Linked DNA regions of Granulimonas faecalis. Each later gene encodes a partner of the first gene's protein in a complex. Links are inferred from orthologs where the notes say so. Each region holds a gene or a part of one and is shown on either strand. Other genes may lie near its edges.

What was found. The genes of interacting proteins can lie anywhere in the genome.
Region 2: the proteins of metK (region 1) and groL are in contact, whole or in part, in a cryo-EM structure (PDB 8P4O), measured with the Escherichia coli proteins. The link is inferred for Granulimonas faecalis from one-to-one orthologs.

Annotation. Positions count from the first base shown.
Region 1 is NZ_BQKC01000001.1:950,258-955,165, forward strand. Bases 514-3,490 are described here. They hold metK (methionine adenosyltransferase), read left to right. Parts: upstream 514-1,359; coding sequence 1,360-2,622; downstream 2,623-3,490. Other genes in these bases: OR600_RS04310 (YhgE/Pip domain-containing protein), read right to left, coding at 514-1,086; priA (replication restart helicase PriA), read left to right, coding at 3,069-3,490. Outside these bases: more of OR600_RS04310, read right to left, coding at 1-513; more of priA, read left to right, coding at 3,491-4,908. UniProt on the Escherichia coli protein: Catalyzes the formation of S-adenosylmethionine (AdoMet) from methionine and ATP.
Region 2 is NZ_BQKC01000001.1:354,186-359,112, forward strand. What follows is about bases 1,163-4,158. They hold groL (chaperonin GroEL), read left to right. Parts: upstream 1,163-1,839; coding sequence 1,840-3,477; downstream 3,478-4,158. Other genes in these bases: OR600_RS01615 (NAD(+) synthase), read left to right, coding at 1,163-1,221; OR600_RS01620 (co-chaperone GroES), read left to right, coding at 1,495-1,785; OR600_RS01630 (GNAT family N-acetyltransferase), read left to right, coding at 3,621-4,157. Also shown: more of OR600_RS01615, read left to right, coding at 1-1,162; OR600_RS01635 (hypothetical protein), read right to left, coding at 4,300-4,572; OR600_RS01640 (hypothetical protein), read right to left, coding at 4,645-4,927.

The sequences.
Region 1 (4,908 bases):
GTCGAGCTGGGCCTGGATGCGGCCGGACTGCTCCTGGAGGCGCTGCTTGAGCTCGGCGACGCGGTCGCCGAGGGGGCCGTCCACGGGCAGGTCGGCCACGGCCTGGTCGAGGCGCTGCTTCGCCTGGGAGAGGCTGTCCTGGGCCGACTGCAGCTGGGCCGCGGCCGAGTCAACCGTGGCCTGGGCGCCGCCGATGTCGCCCGCGAGGGCGCCGATGTCGTGGGAGGCCGTCGACGAGATGCCGGCCATGGTGGTGGCGCCGCCCACGAGGGCGTCGTCCAGGCGGGAGGAGAGGGTGCGGGCCTGGTCCCTGGCCTCGCCGAGCTGCGAGAGGGCGGAGCCGAGGGTGTCGGAGGAGCCCGCCACGGTGGAGGAGAGCCTGTCCAGGACCCCCTGGGCGTCGGTGGCCGCGGCCTGCGCCGACGTGCAGGTGGTGCGGGTCTTGTCCACGAGGCCGCCGATGGCCTCCAGGTCGCCCCTGGCCTCACGGATCCTCGCCGACGCGCTGTCGGCCGCCCCCTGGGTGCCCTGGGTGACGTCCCCGGCCAGGGCCTTGGCCTTCTCGGTGACCACGTCGGTCACGGTGGAGACGAACTGCTCGTTGACGGTGCTCTCCACCGTGGAGGCCCCCGAGTCGGTGACCTTGGGGGCCACCGCGTTGAGCTTCTCGTTGACGTAGTACTCCAGCCTGGGGCGGTCGAGCCTGCCGGTGACCACCGAGGCCAGGTCTGCCGAGAAGTCCTCGGGAATCACGATGGCGGCGTAGAAGCGGCCAGAGTCCACGCCGGAGAGGGCGTCGTCGCGGTCCACGAAGGTCCACCCGAGCTTGTGGTTGTCCTTGAGGGCGTCCACCACGGCCTGGCCCACGTCCACGTGGCCCTGGCCCTCCACGTCGGCGCCGGCGTCCTCGTTGGCCACGGCCACGGCGATCGTGCCGGTGTTCTCGTAGGGGTCCCAGTTGGCCAGGATGTTGAACCACGCGTAGAGGGCCGGAATCACCGCCACCCCCAGGGTGACCACGAGGGCCACCGGGTTCTTGAGGATGCGGACGAGGTCCCGCTTGAATATCAGAAGTATGTTGTGCACGCGTCTCCCCATGGAAGGTCGAGGGTCTGCAGGGCCGTCCCGAAAATCCCCAGTATGGCCCGTCCCGTCCCGGAGGCGGGGGAGGGGTCCGCTTGTATGCCAGCTGCCGCGGCCCTTTGCCCCGGATTCCCGGTGGCGCTACGCTCTTTTGGCCTTGGGGGCCCGCGGGGGACCATCGAGGCGATTTTTCCGGATTGTTCCACTCCCCCCGGGGTAATAACGTGGGGACTGTTTTCGCCGCACAACGCGGCATGGCGCCGCAAAGGAGACTCTATGGCCACTGAGACCCATTACTTCACCTCCGAGAGCGTTACCGAGGGGCACCCCGACAAGATCTGCGACCAGGTCTCCGACGCCATCCTCGACGCCATTCTCGCCAAGGAGGCCGACCTCGAGGCCAAGGGCTACGTCTCCCCGTCGGGGCGCCACGCGAACGTGGACGCCGTCCGCTGCGCCTGCGAGACCTTCGTCACCACCGGCACCGTGCTCGTGGCCGGCGAGATCCGCACCCAGGCCTACGTGGACGTGCAGCACATCGCCCGCGACGTCATCCGCGAGATCGGCTACGACGACCCCGCCTACGGCTTCGATGCCGACACCTGCGGCGTCATCAACATGATTCACGAGCAGTCCCCCGACATCGCCATGGGCGTGGACGAGTCCTACGGCGCCCAGCGCGGCGAGGCCGCCGAGCTCGAGGACCGCATCGGCGCCGGCGACCAGGGCATGATGTTCGGCTACGCCACCGACGAGACCGAGACCCTCATGCCCATGCCGGTCCACCTGGCCCAGCGCCTCTCCGAGCGCCTGGCCAAGGTGCGCAAGGACGGCACCGTGTCCTACCTGCGCCCCGACGGCAAGACCCAGGTCACCGTGCGCTACGAGGACGACGAGCCCAAGGCCGTGACCGCCGTGGTCCTCTCCACCCAGCACGACCCCTTGGTGGAGTCCATGGACGTCATCAAGCACGACATGATCGAGCACGTCATCGCCCCGGTGCTCGACGGCGAGGGCATCGACTGGTCCGATGCCGAGATCTACGTCAACCCCACCGGCCGCTTCGTGGTGGGCGGCCCCATGGGCGACACCGGCCTCACCGGCCGCAAGATCATCGTCGACACCTACGGCGGCATGGGCCGCCACGGCGGCGGCGCGTTCTCGGGCAAGGACGCCACCAAGGTGGACCGCTCCGCCGCCTACGCCGCCCGCTGGGTGGCCAAGAACGTGGTGGCCGCCGGCCTCGCCAAGCGCTGCGAGGTGGAGCTCGCCTACGCCATCGGCGTGGCCTACCCCATTTCCGTTCTGGTGGACACCCATGACACCGGCGTGGTGCCCGACGCCGTGATCGAGCAGGCCGTCAAGGAGGTCTTCGACCTGCGCCCCGGCGCCATCATCCGCGACCTCAAGCTGCGCCGCCCGATCTTTCGCAAGACCGCTGCCTACGGCCACTTCGGCCGCGAGGACGCCGACTTCACCTGGGAGGCCACCGACAAGGCCGACGAGCTCAAGGCCGCCGTGGCCGCCCTCACCGAGTAGCCCCACGGCGATCCGGCGACCGGACGCCGGTCGCTCTACAACGGGCCGCGGCCGCCCCGACGATGGTTCGGGGAGGTTGCGGCCTTTTCCGTGGGGGGGGCATCGCGGGCGGCCGGGGGGTCTGAAACCGCGGCTTCCGACGGGGACCGTCGCCACCGGGCGGCCTGAAATCGCGGTCGCGGACGGGGCTGTCGCCATCGGACGGCCCGGAACGGCCTGAAATCGCGGTTTCAAGCCGCCTTGAGCCGGGGCGCCCGGGCCGCGGCGGTCCGAAACCGCGATTTCCGATAGGTGCGCCGGTCGACAGGGGCGTCGACACAGGCGCCGACAGGCGTGTCGCCAAGGGTGCCCGCCGACAGGTGCGCCGCCTTCGTGGCGCTTCCTGCCAAACGGCTCGGTGGGGCTACACTGGATGGTCCTGCCAGCCCCGGCCCCAGGGAGAGCCCGTGCCCTTCGCCTCCGTCGTCCTCGACATCCCCACCCGCGCCCTCACGGAGCCCTACGACTACCGGGTGCCCGACCGCCTCGCCGGGCAGGTGGACGTGGGTGCCACGGTGCTCGTCACCTTCTCGGGCCGCTCCGCCGTGGGCTACGTGGTGGCCATGGACGAGGAGCCCCCGGCCGGTGTCGACCCCGCCAAGGTGCGCGACGTCGAGGAGGTGCTCGCCGCCCCGGCCTTCGACGGGGTGGCGGCACGGCTCGCCCTCTGGATGGCCCACGAGTACGCCGCACCCCCGGCCTCCTGCCTGAGGCTCCTCCTGCCGCCGGGCCAGACGGTCAAGGTGGTGCGCGACGACGGCTCGGGGCCCTGGCGCCTCGTCAACGAGCAGGTCAAGGCCGCCGACGACCGCTGGGTGCGCCTGGGCGAGGGGGCGGACGGGTACGAGCCGCGCAGGAACGCCGTGCGCCAGCGCGAGCTCCTCGCCGCCCTCGCCGAGGGGCCGCAGCGCCTCGCCGAGCTCAAGGCCGTGGTGCCGGGAGCCCAGGGGGCCGTGACGGCGCTGGCCAAGAAGGGCGTCGTGGTGGTGGAGGGCCGCCGCACCCAGGGACCGGCCACCACGCTCTCCAGCGCCCGGGCCGCCCATCCGGAGCGCCTGTCGGACGGCCAGGTGCAGGCCCTCGACGCCGTGGACGCCGCCGTGGCCGACGGCTCCGGCGGCGTGGTGCTCGTGGACGGCGTCACGGGGTCGGGCAAGACGGAGGTCTACCTCTCGGCCATCGAGCGGGTGCTCGGGCAGGGGAGGGGCGCCGTGGTGCTCGTGCCCGAGATCTCGCTCACGGCCCAGACCGTGGGCCGGTTCCGCAGCCGCTTCGGTGACACGGTGTCCATCCTGCACTCGAGGCTCTCCACCGGCGAGCGCCGCGAGCAGTGGGAGCGCATCCGCTCCGGCGAGGCCCGCGTCGTGGTGGGCGCTCGCTCGGCGCTGTTCGCGCCCATGGCCGACCTCGGCCTCGTGGTGGTGGACGAGGAGCACGAGCACTCCTACAAGCAGGACCAGGCGCCCCGCTACCACGCCCGCGACGTCGCCGCAGAGCTCGCGCGCCTGCGCGGGGGCGCCCTCGTGCTGGGGAGCGCCACGCCGTCCATGGAGGCGGTGTCCCGCTGCGCCCGCGGGTCGTGGCGCGGCGCGGCGTGGACGTCGGTGACCATGGAGGAGCGCCCCGGCGGGGCGACGCTGCCCGCGGTGCAGGTCGTGGACATGCGCAGCCAGTTTGCCGCCAACAACAACTCGCCGTTCTCGGCACCGCTCCGCAAGGCCCTGGTCGAGAACTTCGAGGCGGGGCACAAGTCTGTGCTGCTGCTCAACCGCCGCGGGTTCGCCACGTTCCTCATGTGCCGCGACTGCGGGTGCGTGCCCACGTGCCCGCACTGCTCCACGGCGCTCACCTACCACGAGCGCACCCATGAGCTCGCCTGCCACTCCTGCGGGCGCACCTGGCCCCAGGCGGCGTTTCCCAACCCGTCCACGCACTGCCCGGCGTGCGGCAGCCGCTACCTCGCCGCCTACGGCGTGGGCACCCAGCGCGTGGAGGACGAGCTGCGGATGATGCTGCCCGACGCCCCCGTCGTGCGCATGGACGCCGACACCACCCGGGGCAAGGGGGCCCACCAGGCGCTGCTCGAGGAGTTCGACGCGGCGGACGGCGCGGTGCTCATCGGCACGCAGATGATAGCCAAGGGCCTGGACTTCCCCGAGGTCACGCTCGTGGGCGTCATCAACGCCGACACCACCCTCAAGCTGCCCGACTTCCGCGCGTCCGAGAGGACCTACGACCTCCTGGAGC
Region 2 (4,927 bases), 600 kb from region 1 along the record:
CTCTCGGAGGGCCGCCCCTTCGGCGACGGCCGGGCCCTGGCCCAAGTGGACGTCGCCTTCCTCGCCGAGGAACGCCGGCGCATCTCCACCTGGACGTCCGCCCCGTCGCCCGCGGCAGCCGGCTACCGGGAGGTGCGCCTGCCCGACGCCTTCGCCGGGGCCGTGGCCGCCCCGGCGCCCGTGACCCGCCACGTGGACCCGCACCCCTTCGTGCCCGACGACCCCGCGACCCGTTCGGGGCGCTGCGAGGACATCCTCGACATCCAGGCCCACGGCCTCGCTCAGCGTATGGCCCACACCCGCTCCGCCACGGCGGTGGTGGGCGTCTCCGGCGGCCTGGACTCCACGCTCGCCCTGCTCGTGTGCGCCCGGGCCTTCGACCTCGTGGGGCTCGACCGCGCCGGCATCGTGGCCGTCACCATGCCGGGCTTCGGCACCACCGACCGCACCCACGGCAACGCCCGCGCCATGGCCGACGCCCTGGGCTGCACCCTGCTCGAGGTGCCCATCGCCAGCGCGGTGCGGCAGCATTTCTCCGACATCGGCCACGACGAGGCCGTCCGCGACGTCACCTACGAGAACTCCCAGGCCCGAGAGCGCACCCAGATCCTCATGGACCTCGCCAACCAGCGCGGCGGCCTGGTGATCGGCACCGGCGACCTCTCGGAGCTCGCCCTCGGCTGGGCCACCTACAACGGCGACCACATGTCCATGTACGGCGTGAACGCCGGCGTGCCCAAGACGCTCGTGCGCCACCTCGTGGCCCACGTGGCCCGCACCTGCGGGGACGCGGTCCTCTCCGCCGTGCTCGACGATGTGCTCGACACCCCGGTCTCCCCGGAGCTCCTGCCTGCCGGGGAGGACGGCACCATCGCTCAGCGCACCGAGGACCTCGTGGGCCCCTGCGAGCTCCACGACTTCTTTCTCTACGCGGTGCTCCGCCAGGCCTTCCCGCCGGCCAAGGTGTTCGCCCTGGCCTGCCGGGCGTTCGTGGACCAGGAGCTCGAGGCCGGCCGCGAGCCCGCCTTCGACCGCGCCACGGTCCTCCGCTGGCTGCAGACGTTCTACCACCGCTTCTTCTCCCAGCAGTTCAAGCGCAGCTGCCTGCCGGACGGCCCCAAGGTGGGCACCGTGGCCGTGTCGCCCCGCGGCGACCTCCGCATGCCCAGCGACGCCTCGGCGGCTCTGTGGGTGACCCAGGCCGAGGCCCTCGAGGCCTGAGGCCGCGACTCTTCCGTGCACGATCGGTGACGGCCCCCATGGCCGCGCCGCCGCAGGTTAACGGACACCACGCACCGGGTACAGCGACCTAGAGCCTGACCCGGCGCCGCCTTACGTGATGGCTGCGTTGGTGGATAATCTAAGTCTGCGTGATGAAGATTTCCTCATGGACCTTGCCCTAGGTCCATGGGCTGGCTAGGATACTTCGTGTCAGAACACACCCCGCACTCAGGCGGGGGCGCCGAGAAGGCGCATGCAGAAGGAGGAACCGCTATGAATCTCAAGCCGCTGGGTGACCGCGTCCTCGTGAAGCCCGCCCCCAAGGAGGAGAAGACCTCCACCGGTCTCTACATCTCCTCGGGCGCCCAGGAGAAGCCCCAGAAGGGCGAGGTCGTCGCCGTGGGCGAGGGCCGTCGCGACGATTCCGGCAACCGCATCCCGGTCGACGTCAAGGTGGGCGACCAGGTCTTCTACGGCAAGTTCGGTGGCAACGAGATCAAGGTCGACGGCGAGGAGTACCTGCTCCTCCGCGGAGACGACATCTACGCCATCATCGAGGGCTAACCCCTCCCATCACGCACCATCTGCACCCAAACCCTCACAGGAGGTACGCATACCATGGCTAAGAACATCAAGTTCGGCACCGACGCCCGCGCCAAGCTCGCCGCCGGCGTGAACACCCTGGCCGACGCCGTGACCACCACCATGGGCCCCAAGGGCCGCTACGTGGCCCTTCAGCGCCCCTACGGCGCCCCCACCATCACCAACGACGGCGTCTCCGTTGCCAAGGAGATCGAGCTCAAGGACCCCGTGGAGAACATGGGCGCCCAGCTGGTGAAGGAGGTCGCCACCAAGACCAACGATACCGTGGGTGACGGCACCACCACCGCCACGCTGCTGGCCCAGGTCATCGTCAACGAGGGCCTCCGCAACGTCGCCGCCGGCGCCAACCCCCTGGCCATCCGCCGCGGCATCGACCACGCCGTGGACGCCGTCGTGGACGAGATGAAGAAGGCCGCCACGCCCGTCTCCACCAAGGCGCAGATCGCCTCCGTGGGCACCATCTCCGCCGCCGACCCCCAGATCGGCGAGAAGATCGCCGACGCCATGGAGGTCGTGGGCAAGGACGGCGTCATCACCGTCGAGGAGTCCCAGACCTTCGGCATCGAGATCGAGACCGTGGAGGGCATGCAGTTCGACAAGGGCTACATCTCCCCGTACTTCGCCACGGACAACGAGACCATGGTCTGCGAGATGAAGAACCCCTACATCCTCATGACCGACCAGAAGGTCTCCAACATCCAGGACATCCTGCCGGTGCTCGAGGCCGTGCAGAAGAGTGGCTCCGCCCTGCTCATCGTCGCCGAGGACGTCGACGGCGAGGCCCTGGCCACCCTCATCCTCAACAAGCTCCGCGGCACCCTCAACGTCTGCGCCGTCAAGGCCCCGGGCTACGGCGACCGTCGCAAGCGCATGCTCGAGGACATCGCCGTCGTGACCGGCGGTCAGGTGGCCATGGAGGAGCTCGGCATCAAGCTCGCCGACACCACCGCCGAGATGCTCGGCCGCGCCAAGAGCGTCAAGGTCACCAAGGACAACACCACCATCGTGGGCGGCGAGGGCGACAAGGGCGCCATCGACGACCGCATCGCCCAGATCAAGGGCGAGATCGAGCACACCGACTCCGACTTCGACGTCGAGAAGCTCAAGGAGCGCCTGGCCAAGCTCGCCGGCGGCGTGGCCGTCCTGAAGGTGGGCGCCGCCACCGAGGTGGAGCTCAAGGAGATCAAGCACCGTATCGAGGACGCCCTCCAGGCCACCCGTGCGGCCGTGGAGGAGGGCATCGTCGCTGGCGGCGGCGTGGCGTTCCTCGACGCCTCCGAGTCGCTCGCCAACGTCGAGACCTCCGACATGGACGAGAAGATCGGCGTGGACATCGTCGCCAAGGCCCTGGCCGCTCCCGTGAAGACCATCGCCGACAACGCCGGCTTCGAGGGTGCCGTCGTGGTGGAGAAGGTCCGCGGCATGGAGAAGGGCCACGGCCTCGACTCCGCCAGCGGCGAGTACGGCGACATGATCGAGATGGGCGTGCTCGACCCCGTCAAGGTTGCCCGCGTGACCCTGCAGAACGCCGCTTCCGTGGCCGGCCTGTTCCTTATCACCGAGGCCACCGTCACCGATGAGCCCAAGGACACCACCATCGAGGAGGCCATCTCCGCGGCCGCTGCCCAGGGCGGCCAGGGCGGCATGTACTAAGCCGTACGGCTCTCCGAAAAAGCGCCTGACAGGAGGGCGGCTCGTCTCAGCGGCGGGCCGCCCTTCTCTGTGGGGGCCGGTGTGCGGAGGAGGTCCGGCCGCGCTATGCTCTGACGTAGGCCCGCACCGTCACCGGAGGTCCCATGGCACCCACGCCCCGCATCCGCCTCGCCACGCCGCAAGACGCCGTGAGGGCCCTCTGCGTCTACGCCCCCTACGTGCGGAGGACCGCTGTCTCCTTCGAGTACGACGTGCCTACCGTAGCGGAGTTTTCCGAGCGTATCCGGGCCATCCTCGAGCGGGGGTACCCTTTTGTGGTGGCCGAGGAGGGCTCCGCCGTGGTGGGCTACGCCTCGCTCCGCCCGTTCGTGGGCCGCGAGGCCTACCGTCATAACGCCGAGACCACCATCTACCTCCACATGGGTGCCCGCGGGCGGGGAGTGGGCCGCGCGCTCTACCGTGCCTTGGAGGGCGAGGCCCGGGCCCGCGACATCCTCGCCCTCGAGGCCTGCATCGGGGTGCCGCGGGAGCCCGACGACCCCTATCTCACCGACGCCTCGGTGCGGTTCCACAGGGCCATGGGCTATCGCGAGGTGGGCCGTTTCGAGGCCTGCGGCCGCAAGTTCGACCGCTGGTACGACATGGTGTGGATGGAGAAGCGCCTGGCCGAGCCGTTCTAGGAGGGGGTCGGGGCCGACCCGCACCACCGTGGCGCCCTTCTCGGCCCAAAACGGCAAAACGTCGCACCACGGTGGCGCGTTACGCCGGGGCGCCGGGGCCTGCGGCCGGAATCGCCTCAGAGAAAGAGCAGGTCGAAGTCTCCTACAGGAGAAGCAAGTAGAGTAGAGCGAATAGGACACTGATCACCGAGTCAAACGCCCGTCCTTGTTTTTTATAAATAAGTGAGCTTCCTAAATGGACGGCCACGACATTGAGGCCGCTCAAGAGAACTAAGGTGGTATGGTCAATGATGTGGAAGCAGTAGTACAGGATGCCGATCAGTACGCACACTGCTGCAATAGCAATGCCGCCCCACGATAGATGACCGTTGCTCCACCCGATTTCAAGTTTATTTGCAATGCCGTTCCACGTCATAAGCCCCTCCTGGAAAAGGGCGGGTTGAAACGCTGTCGCCAAGCCGTTACAACCCGCCCATATGAAGGCGTTTTACTTCAAGCAGGTATAAAGGGTGTAGGAAGTTGCCGCAAGTGCGTCCCAGCTGTTGCCTGTATACCAAGCGCGTCCCGCCTCGATCATCCAAGTATATGCACTGAACAGGCAGTCCTTTTCCTTTTGGGTCAGATTGACCGCCATGCTGGCGCCGACAGGACGATTATTTCCGTATCCATGGGAGACGCACCAGCCCTTCCCATAAACAGAGAAGCAGTTCCCACGTTCGCGCTGAGGGCTGGCTTCGCTAGAGATCGAGTCCATATGGTAGGTACGATAA